One region of the Clostridium sp. LIBA-8553 genome, then DNA from elsewhere that is predicted to be linked to it. Evidence: riboswitches for the same ligand, from Rfam matches in the RefSeq annotation. Region 1 holds a riboswitch; the other holds the start of a gene.
What was found. A riboswitch is a leader RNA that binds a small molecule or an ion and turns the genes downstream of it on or off. The one in region 1 is predicted to bind cobalamin.

Region 1 (5,132 bases):
TAAAATTACTTTTAAGGCTAGAGGAAGAAGGGGAAGAAGAAGCTTTAATAGTATGTCATGGCGGAAGTATAGCTTGTATTTTAGAACTTTTTGAAAAAAGTGGACTAGACTTTTATACTTATCAACCTAAGTGTGGAGGAGGATATAAATTAAAAGTTGAACAGGTTACGAAAAATTTAAAAAAAGAATTTTCAAGTCTAGATTTTGAAGAAAATATAAAAAATCACATAAGGCTAGAAATAATAGAAAGGTTTTAGAAATGATAAAAATTATAATAGGCTACGTTTTAGACCTAATAATAGGAGATCCTAATAATCCATATCATCCTATTAGATATATAGGAAAATTAGCTTCTAGTATGGAGAAACTTTGGAGAGGAGTATTTAAGAAAAATCTTAAGTTAGCAGGTTTTTTTGCATGGTTTTTCATAGTAGCTATAACCTTTGGAGTAACTTTAGGAATTGTACATACTGCAAATAGGATTAATCCTATTTTAGAAACTTTAATATCTGGAGTACTTATTTATTTTTGTATTTCAGCCAAGGGGCTTAAAGTTGAGGGCCTTAAAGTAATTAAAATTTTAAATGAAGGAGATATTGTTAAGGCTAGAAAGCAATTATCTTATATAGTAGGAAGGGATACAGAAAACTTAGATGAAGAAGCTATAGTAAGAGCTGTAGTAGAAACAGTTGCTGAAAATATGTCAGATGGTATTATAGCACCATTGTTTTTTGCTGGTATTGGAGGAGCACCATTAGCTTTTCTATATAAGGCAGTAAATACATGTGATTCTATGTTTGGATATAAAAATGATAAATATAAGGATTTTGGATTTGTTTCAGCAAAGCTTGATGATATATTTAATTATATTCCTGCTAGATTAACAGCTTATCTAATAGTAATTGCTTCATTTGTTTTAAGACTTAATTATAAAGGAAGTTTAAAAATATATAAGAGAGACAGATATAATCATTCAAGTCCTAATAGTGCTCATCCAGAGGCAGCAGTTGCAGGGGCTTTAGGAATAAAACTTGGAGGAGCAAATTATTATTTTGGAAAACTTATAGAAAAGCCAACAATAGGAGAAGCTAAAAAGAAAATAGAAATTTCAGATGTTTACAAGACTAATAAAATTTTGGGGTTAGTTTCATTTTTAGGAATGGTAATAGCTCTTATTATTAGATTTGCTTTAGAGGTGATCATATGAATTTAGGACATGGTGGTAATGTAGAAGAAATAAAAAGAGTTTATGGGTTAAAAGAAGAGGATATAATTGATTTTTCTGCTAATATAAACCCTATGGGGATTTCAGAAAAAGTAAAAGAGGCAATGATTAGAGGAATAAACTCAATAGAAAGGTATCCAGATATAACTTATTATGAACTTAAAAAAGAAATTTCAAGTTTCGAGAAAGTAGATTTAGATAAAATAGTTTTAGGTAACGGAGCTGCAGAAGTGATTTTTAACATAGTAAGAGGAATTAAACCTAAAAATGCTCTTATAATAGCACCTACTTTTTCAGAATACGAGGATGCTTTAAAATCTCTAGAATGCAAAGTGAATCATTATATATTAAAAGATAGATATTCATTAGATAATGGATTTATAGATGAAATAAAAGATGATTTAGACATAATATTTTTATGTAATCCAAACAATCCAACAGGAGCTTTAATAGAGAAAGAATTTTCATTAAGAGTTTTGAAAAAGGCAAAAGAGATGAATATAAAAGTTGTTTTTGATGAATCATTTCTAGATTTTGTTGAAAATAATGAAAAATACTCTGTTATTGAATATCTAGATGATTTTGATAATTTAATTGTGGTTAAATCATTAACTAAGCTTTTTGCTTTCCCAGGTATAAGATTAGGTTATGGATTAAGCTCAGATTTTGAAATGATAAAAAAAATAAATTCTGTTGCGACTCCTTGGAGTGTAAATACAGTGGCGGACTATGCTGGAAGAGAGGCATTAAAAGAAGTTAAGTATATAAAAAATAGCGTAGCTTACGTAAAAAAAGAAAATAAATTTTTATATAATGGTTTAAAAGATTTTAAAGATATTAATGTTTTTAAGGGAGCTGTTAATTTTTTATTCTTTAAATTAAACAGAGAATTAAATTTAAGGGAAGAACTAATTAAACAAGGATTAATAATAAGAAGTTGTAATAATTATGTAGGTTTAGACAATAGTTATTATAGAGTTGCAGTTAGAAGAAGAGAAGAAAATGAAAGACTTTTAGAAGTGCTTTCAAAGATTTTAAAATAGTTTATTTACATTTTTATTAAAAAGATAAATTTAAAGTAGATAAGGTGTTTGACAATAATAAAATATAATAATATAATCAAGTTGATTGATTCATAATTGGTGTGATTTCACTTAATAGGGAATGAAGTTAAAATCTTCAACTACCTCAGTAACCGTGAAGCTGACGAAATCTCAATATGTCACTGCATTTTTATGTGGGAAGACGAGATAGAGGATGAAGCAAAGTCGGGATACCTGCCTTTTATGCGAATACTATTATCTTCTGAGGGTAAGGTAATAGGATGCGTACGCTTTCAGAATATACTTAACATACCTTCGAATGGGTATGTTTTTTTATTTTCTACGTATTAATCTTAAACCTCAAATATTTAATTGTTAAGTTTTATGAAAGAGAAATTTGATTATTAGTGATGCTTTAACCTTAATTTAAGAAATTTCAAATTTGCTTTTATAGGTTGTAGGGGTACTTAGCAATATTAAATACATATTAAAATCATTACTTAAAATCAAATAAAAAATCCTTCATATGACTTAAGAAATTACAAAGGCAAAAATGGAGGAAAAATATGAAAAACTTTAAAAAATTAATTTCCCTAGTAACTTTAATAGTAATGTCATTACTGTTATTTGTTGGCTGTGGAAGCAAAACGGTAACAATGAAAGATATGGAAGGAACTGAATTTACAGTACCAAAAAAAATCCAAAGAATAGTATCAACAGCACCGTCTAATACAGAAATATTAGTAGGTTTAGGCTTAGGTGATAAAATCGTAGGTATTGATAAATACTCAGCAGATGTAAAAGGATTAAACCCAGATATACCTAAAATAGATTTTAGAAATCCAGATGCTGAGGCTATTTTGGCCCTTAAGCCTGATGTAATAATAGCTTCAGGTCATAATAGGGAAGGTAAAGAAGACCCATTTAAGGTTTTAAAGGATGCTGGAATACCAGTAGTTTATATTCCAACTAGTGAAAGCATTGATGGAATATACGAAGATATAAATTTCTTAGCTAAGTTAACTAGAACAGAGTCTGAAGGAAACAAAATGGTTGATGAAATGAAAAGTGAAGTAAACAAAATTAAAACTATAGGTGAAACTATAAAAGATAAAAAGACTGTTTACTTTGAAATTGGGTCAAGTCCAAATTTATACAGCTTTGGAAGTGATACTTTCTTAAACAATCTATTAACTATAGTTGGAGCAGAAAATGTATTTGCAAATGAAAGAGGATGGATTTCACCAAGTGAAGAAGCTGTTATAAAAGCAAATCCAGATGTGATTTTAACAAATGAAGATTATATTGAAAATGCAACAGATTTAATTGCTAAACGTCCAGGTTGGAATACAATAACTGCTGTTAAGGATAATCAAATATTCTTAGTAGATAAAAATGCAACATCACGTGGAAGTCAATATGTGATAAGTGCTTTAAAACAAATAGCAAAGGATATTTATCCAGAACAATATGCAGGAATCTAAAAAGAGAAAATTACTAATAACACTATCTATTCCATTAGTATTATTAGTACTTTGTATTGGAACTTCTATTGGAAGTTCCAATATTAATATATGGGATACTATTTCTATAGTTGGAAATAAGATTTTTGATATTCCACTTAGAGCTGGTATCAAACCAGAGGACGTAGCAATTATTTGGGTAATTAGATTACCTAGAGTTTTATTAGCATTTGGAGTTGGAGCTTCCCTTGCAGTTAGTGGAGCTGTAATTCAATCAATTTTAAAAAATCCTTTAGCATCACCATATACTTTAGGAGTTTCATCAGGAGCTTCTTTAGGAGTTGGAATATACATAGTTCTTGGTATAACAATACCTTTTATAGGCAATTTAGCTATGCCTATTATAGGATTTTTATGTGGAGTTTTTACTATTTTCGCAGTGATAATTTTTTCAAATAAAGTAGACAGAGGACTTTCAAATAATACAGTAATATTAGCTGGAATGGTTCTATCGCTTTTTACTAGTGCCATGTTAACAACCATAACAGCATTATGTAGTGAGGATATAAAGGCTATTACTATGTGGCAAATGGGATCATTTGCTATGAAAAGTTGGTCCTATGTTTTGGCTGGTCTCCCATTTTTTTTGATTGGAGTCTTTATGGTATTAAGATATACAAAAGAAATGGATATTTTAAGTTTTGGAGAAGAGAGTGCAAAGACCGTAGGTGTTGAAACTGAAAAGGTAAAAAAAAGACTACTTATTTCAATTGCTATTTTAACTGGAAGCGCAGTTGCTTTAAGTGGTGTTATAGGCTTTATTGACCTTATAACTCCTCATATAGTTAGAAAAATATTTGGTTCTAATCATAAAGTAGTAATTCCAATGAGCATTATACTTGGAGGAACACTTATGGTACTAACAGATTTAGTTTCAAGAACATTAATTTCACCATCAGAATTGCCAGTAGGGGCAATTACAGCTTTAATTGGAGCACCATTTTTTGCTTACATTTATTTTGGAAAAAGAAGTAGGTGATATTTTGCTAGAAGTTAAAAACTTATGCTGTGGGTACGATGAAAATGATGTTGTACATAACATATCTTTTAAGGTCAATAGGGGAGAAAATATTTCTATAATAGGACCAAATGGATGTGGGAAATCCACAATATTAAAAGCTTTAGCTAACCTTATAGAATATAAGGGAGAAATAAAGCTAGATGGAGTAGAAATTAAAAAGATTAAAAGAAAAGATTTAGCTAAAAAAGTTGCTTTAATGAGTCAAAATTCTGAAATATACTTTTCTTATACTGTATTTGAAACAGTTGCTTTAGGAAGATATGCTCACATAAATGGTATTTTTTCAAGTCTCAGTAATGAAGATAAGGATATAGTATTAA
Region 2 (5,132 bases), 1.5 Mb from region 1:
CTGTTATCTTAGCTAATTCTTGTACTTTTATATTTGCCATAATAATATTATTCTTTAAGATTAAATATAAGGATGGTATTAAGAATAGTGTTGTTGAATAAAATATCTGTAAATAAGTTTTAAGAAGAATTACAAGATATTAACTTTAGTATATAGTTAAACATTTTTTACTAAAAAATTTTAAGAATACATTTATATTTATGCTAACTTAAAGTTTATTTAGTATAAAAGGTTTATATCAAAGCTACTTATTTCTATAATTACTCTGATATAAACCTTTTTACTTATTTCATCTTATTTAATTATTAATCCTTAAATATTTTAATTTTCCAAGAATTTATTGTTTTTCTAGCTTGTCCGATAGTCAATGATAATTCATCAAATACAAAGCCATCTTTTTCTTTTAAAATTTCCATAAGATGTCCAATTCTAGGTAATCTCAAATTAACTTTTCTTATAGTCTCCTTTTTAGAAAATACCTCTTTAGGATTTCCGTGTAATATTACTTTTCCTTCTTGCATAACAAAGACATTATCACAATATAATGGCACAATATCTATATCATGAGTTGCTATTATTATTGTTATTCCAAGCTCATTTTGCATTTCCACCAATAACTTCATTATTTCGGAAACGCCCATTGGATCTAAACCTGCCGTTGGCTCATCCAATATTAAAACCTTTGGTTCCATAACTAGAACCCCTGCAATTGCTACTCTCTTCTTTTGACCAAAGCTTAAACAATGAGTTGGTTTATTTTTTAGATGTTCTATACCAGTTCTTTTTAATGCATTATCTACTCTTCTTCTAATTTCGTCCTCTGGTAGTTTCATATTCACAGCCCCAAAGGAAACATCCTGGTATACACTGGCTGAAAAAAGCTGATTATCAGGGTCTTGAAAAACAATTCCTATAGATTCTCTAAGTTTCATAATTCCTTTCCTAGAGTAATCAATTGGATTATTTTCAAAAAGTATTCTTCCTGAAGAAGGCTTTAATATACCATTAAAGTTTTGAAATAAAGTAGATTTCCCTACACCATTTCCTCCTAATATAGCCGTTACTTCTCCTCTTTTTATATTCATATCTATACCCTTTAGAGCATGAGTTCCATCTGAATAATTATAATTAAGCCCTTCTACTTTTAATATATAGTCTTCCATAAAATCCTCCTACTCTACTTAATAAATATAGCTATTCCTATAAAAATCAGGTTAATGATTATAGTTAAAATGTAAATGTAGCTCCTTTTTTGAGGTTTTTCTTCTAAAACCTTAAGCTCCCCATTATATCCTCTAGCCTCTAAAGCTGTATACAAATCATTAGCTCTTTTAAATGAACGTATAAATAATGTTGATGCAAGAGCTCCTAAAGATTTATACGATGTTCTTATATCTCTATATCCTAACCTTGAATTCTGCGATATAAACATCATTTCTGAGGTCTCTAAAATTATAAATATAAACCTATATACTAAGCTTATTAATTCTATTAAAAAGCTTGGTATCCTTAGCTTTGATAAAACTGATATTACATCTATCATTGGTGTTGTCAAAGATATAAAATATAAACAACTCAGAGATCCCATTACCTTTAAAAACATATTAATTCCTTGAAAAATTCCACTTTTAGAGACTCCAATCCATCCATTGAAGAACTTAATTGACACTAGAAAAGTCTCTCTATTTAATGAATAACTTATAACTATTGTTAAGATACCTATTATTAAAAAAGCTATTGGTACCATCATCAATTTTATAAAAACACTTAATTTTGTTTTTCCAACCTTAGTTATTAAAAAAGTCATAAGACTTATTACAAGCATAGAAACAATACAATTATTTGCCCAAAGGCATACCCCTAAAGTTATCAACGCAAAAAACATCTTTTCTGCCGGATTAATAACTTTTAATTTTGATGAATAAGCATATTTATCAATGTTTATCATTTACTTCGTCGTTCACTTTCTTTTTACCCTTTAAATAACCTAATCCAAACCCAATTATTCCAGCTCCTATAGCTGCTTGTAGAGCAAATAATAAACTCTCTATTTCTCCACTTGCAGGTTCAAATATAGGTGAAAACCACGGTTCATAACTTTCATCTATTTGTGTTATTGCTTCTTCTGCTTGATCATCAGATCCACCGAACTCACCATTCTTAGCCACAAAGAAAGGTATAATTGTAATAAATACAACTAATAAAATTAATATTACATTAGTTACTACTCTTTTATTTTTCATTATTTTACCTCCCTTGAAATAATATTAAGTTCCATTAAATCATCTTTTGCATAGTTTTCTATTGTGTTAAATATTATAACAGTTAATATTCCCTCGCTTATAGCTAAAGGAATTTGAGTTATAGCAAATATACCCATGAACTTCATAACTGAAGCCATAACTCCACCAACTTCTGCTGGGAAAGCTAGTCCTAATTGAACTGAAGTAACCATATATGTTGCTAAGTCACCAAGAGCTGATGCTAAAAATACTCCTAACCATGTTGGTCCATTAAGTTTTTTCACTAATTTATAAAGTCCATATGATACTAAAGGTCCAACAACAGCCATTGAAAAAGTATTAGCTCCGAGAGTTGTAAGTCCTCCATGTGCTAAAAGTAATGCTTGGAATAAAAGAACGATAAGTCCTAAAACTGATGCTGCTGTAGGTCCAAATAATATTGCTGCAAGCCCAACCCCTGTAGGATGTGAGCAACTACCTGTAACTGATGGAAGCTTTAATGCTGAAAGCACAAAAGCATAAGCCCCTGCCATAGCTAATAATATTTTTAGTCTTGGATTATTTCCAACTTTTTTCTTGATAGAAAATAGTCCTAATACTATAAAAGGTATAGTTATAACACCCCATGCTATACACCACTTAGGTTGTAAAAATCCTTCCATAATATGCATAGCTGAAACACTTCTTGGTATTAATAAGAACATTAATAAAAATCCTAAAAATACTTGATTCTTTTTTGACATAATAATTCTACTCCTTAAATTATATTTTTGTTTTGTATCTCCATTCCTTAAAATAGGCTTCTATTATCTTTAGCCTTAAAAGTCTTATCTAACGCCCTTACTACTTTTACTAAAAATCTGTAAAAGCAAATATATTACTCCTACATAATTTCAAGTAAGTAAAGATATACATTCCCTGCTCTTTTAAGATAAAAATTTAATTCTAAAAATAAAAACCCCTAGACATTGCGTCTAGGGGCTATAAAAATTCTAAAAAAAATATAACTTACCAAAGCACAACACCTCCTATTTCCCGTAGGATTTGATGTTTTAAAAACAGGCAGGTCTTCTGGCTTAAGTATCATCACCTTTTGTAACCTTCCCAAAACCTTATGTTTCAGTGGTTTTAAATACAAAAGACTCCTCTATTACAGCGGCGGGACCGCGTGGGATTTAAACCCAACTTCCCTTTTAATGGATAGTTTTCAAGCTAACTATCTAACCTATTTCTAAATATTTAATTTAATAATTCATTAACATTATATAGTATAAAGAATTGATTTACAATTAAACTATATAAATTTTCATAGAAACTATGCCCTATACAGCATTATTTTCGAAGTTTTTTCCTTTAAACTAAAATATAATTTTGTTTACCTTTTCTTCAATTAATTTTATTTTATCTTTTCACTTAAATTCATTTTATGAAGATATTTTTGAAACTAAAAGGGATCATATTTAGATACCAAATCACAATTTATAACACTAACTTTTAGATTAATACTATAAACTTGATTTTAAATACCTATATGATCCCTTAAATTCTAAAATTTAATTTTACCCTAAAAATTATCTTAGTTTAATATTCTATGATTTATAAAGCTTATTTCATATTCATCAACAACTCCATCTTTATTTAAATCAAGAGAAGTATTATTACTTCCATAGTTTCTAGAAACCATTGCTAAGTCACCTATATCAATCTTTCCATTACCATTGAAGTCTCCTGTACTTTCCTCAATTATTAGAGAGTTGAAGATTTCTATTGCACTATTTAAAGCTTCTTTAGCTGAGTTTATTTCCTCTTGAGTAGTATCTTCCTTATTGAATATTTCTTCAGCCTTATTGATTTCATTTGTTAAAGCAGCCTTAGCTCCTTTATGGTATTCACCAACTTCAAAACCTTCTACAGCCTCTTCTACTAAGGATTTACCTTGGTTGATTAAAGCTTCTAAATCTGCTTTATCAACTTCTGGAATATCTTTAACTAAAGCTTTTATTGAAGCATCTAAGTCAGATACTATTTGATTTATTTGCTCTTGAGTATAATCTGCTCTATTTTTATCAGCTTCATTAGCAAGTGCTAATTTTTCACTGAATCCAGCCCATGATTCAGCTGTGTAATCTTCTTCTACTAAAGAATTTCCTAAAGCTAAGACTTCATCGAAAGCTTCAAAATCAGTTGCTCTTAAAGCTAATCCTTCTTCTGCCTTGCTTAATTTTTCTAAAGCCTTGTCTATTTTCTTTTGAGAAGAATTAGAATCATCTAAAATATCTTTTGCATTATCTAATGCTTCTTTTAAAGCCTCAAAACTACTTAAAGTATACTCATCTCCATTTAAATCAACAAGTTCATCATATTTTGCTCTTAAAGCATCGTTCACTGGGAACTCAAACTCTTGATTTAAAGTTATTATTTCATAAATGTTTGGAGCAACATCTGTCCACTCAATCTTTATTTCATAAATATTGCTATAATCACGATTTATGAATTCATTTAAGCTATTACTTAATGTACCTAATTGAACCCATTCATCAGTTACATTCTCACTGCCATCTCCAACTCTAGCCATAACCTTAGCATTAGATATTGAGCTTCCATCTTGAACTATAGTAACCTTTCTAACATCAGTTTTCTCTGATAGACGATAAGTTATGCTTCCTTCATTTATCTCACCATTATTAGTATTAGGTTTGTATGAAGTAGTTAAATCTCCATCTTTTAAATTCTTTGGAGCAAACCCTCTTTCTTCAATTGGATTTGAAATATAAGTTGGGTCATTTACTGTAGGAATATACTCTCCATTGTTTATCATAAGCTCGTTTATAACAGTCCAACGATGTCTATATGGAGCAGTAAATAATATTCTTACATATCTAGCCTTTT

Region 2: another riboswitch for cobalamin. It lies ahead of AC2JAQ_RS00515 (energy-coupling factor ABC transporter permease); the one in region 1 lies ahead of AC2JAQ_RS07015 (ABC transporter substrate-binding protein).

The regions. Positions count from the first base shown of each region.
Region 1 covers NZ_CM173489.1:1,580,498-1,585,629, forward strand. Annotated here, with positions in the region: gene AC2JAQ_RS07000 (histidine phosphatase family protein) at 1-257, shown strand, start outside; gene cbiB (adenosylcobinamide-phosphate synthase CbiB) at 260-1,207, shown strand; gene cobD (threonine-phosphate decarboxylase CobD) at 1,204-2,268, shown strand; cobalamin riboswitch at 2,349-2,524, shown strand; gene AC2JAQ_RS07015 (ABC transporter substrate-binding protein) at 2,835-3,752, shown strand; gene AC2JAQ_RS07020 (FecCD family ABC transporter permease) at 3,739-4,770, shown strand; gene AC2JAQ_RS07025 (ABC transporter ATP-binding protein) at 4,775-5,132, shown strand, end outside.
Region 2 covers NZ_CM173489.1:123,326-128,457, reverse strand. Annotated here, with positions in the region: gene AC2JAQ_RS00535 (SemiSWEET transporter) at 1-101, shown strand, start outside; gene AC2JAQ_RS00530 (ATP-binding cassette domain-containing protein) at 306-1,163, opposite strand; gene cbiQ (cobalt ECF transporter T component CbiQ) at 1,178-1,948, opposite strand; gene AC2JAQ_RS00520 (energy-coupling factor ABC transporter substrate-binding protein) at 1,935-2,243, opposite strand; gene AC2JAQ_RS00515 (energy-coupling factor ABC transporter permease) at 2,243-2,986, opposite strand; cobalamin riboswitch at 3,288-3,487, opposite strand; gene nagH (hyaluronoglucosaminidase) at 3,820-5,132, opposite strand, start outside.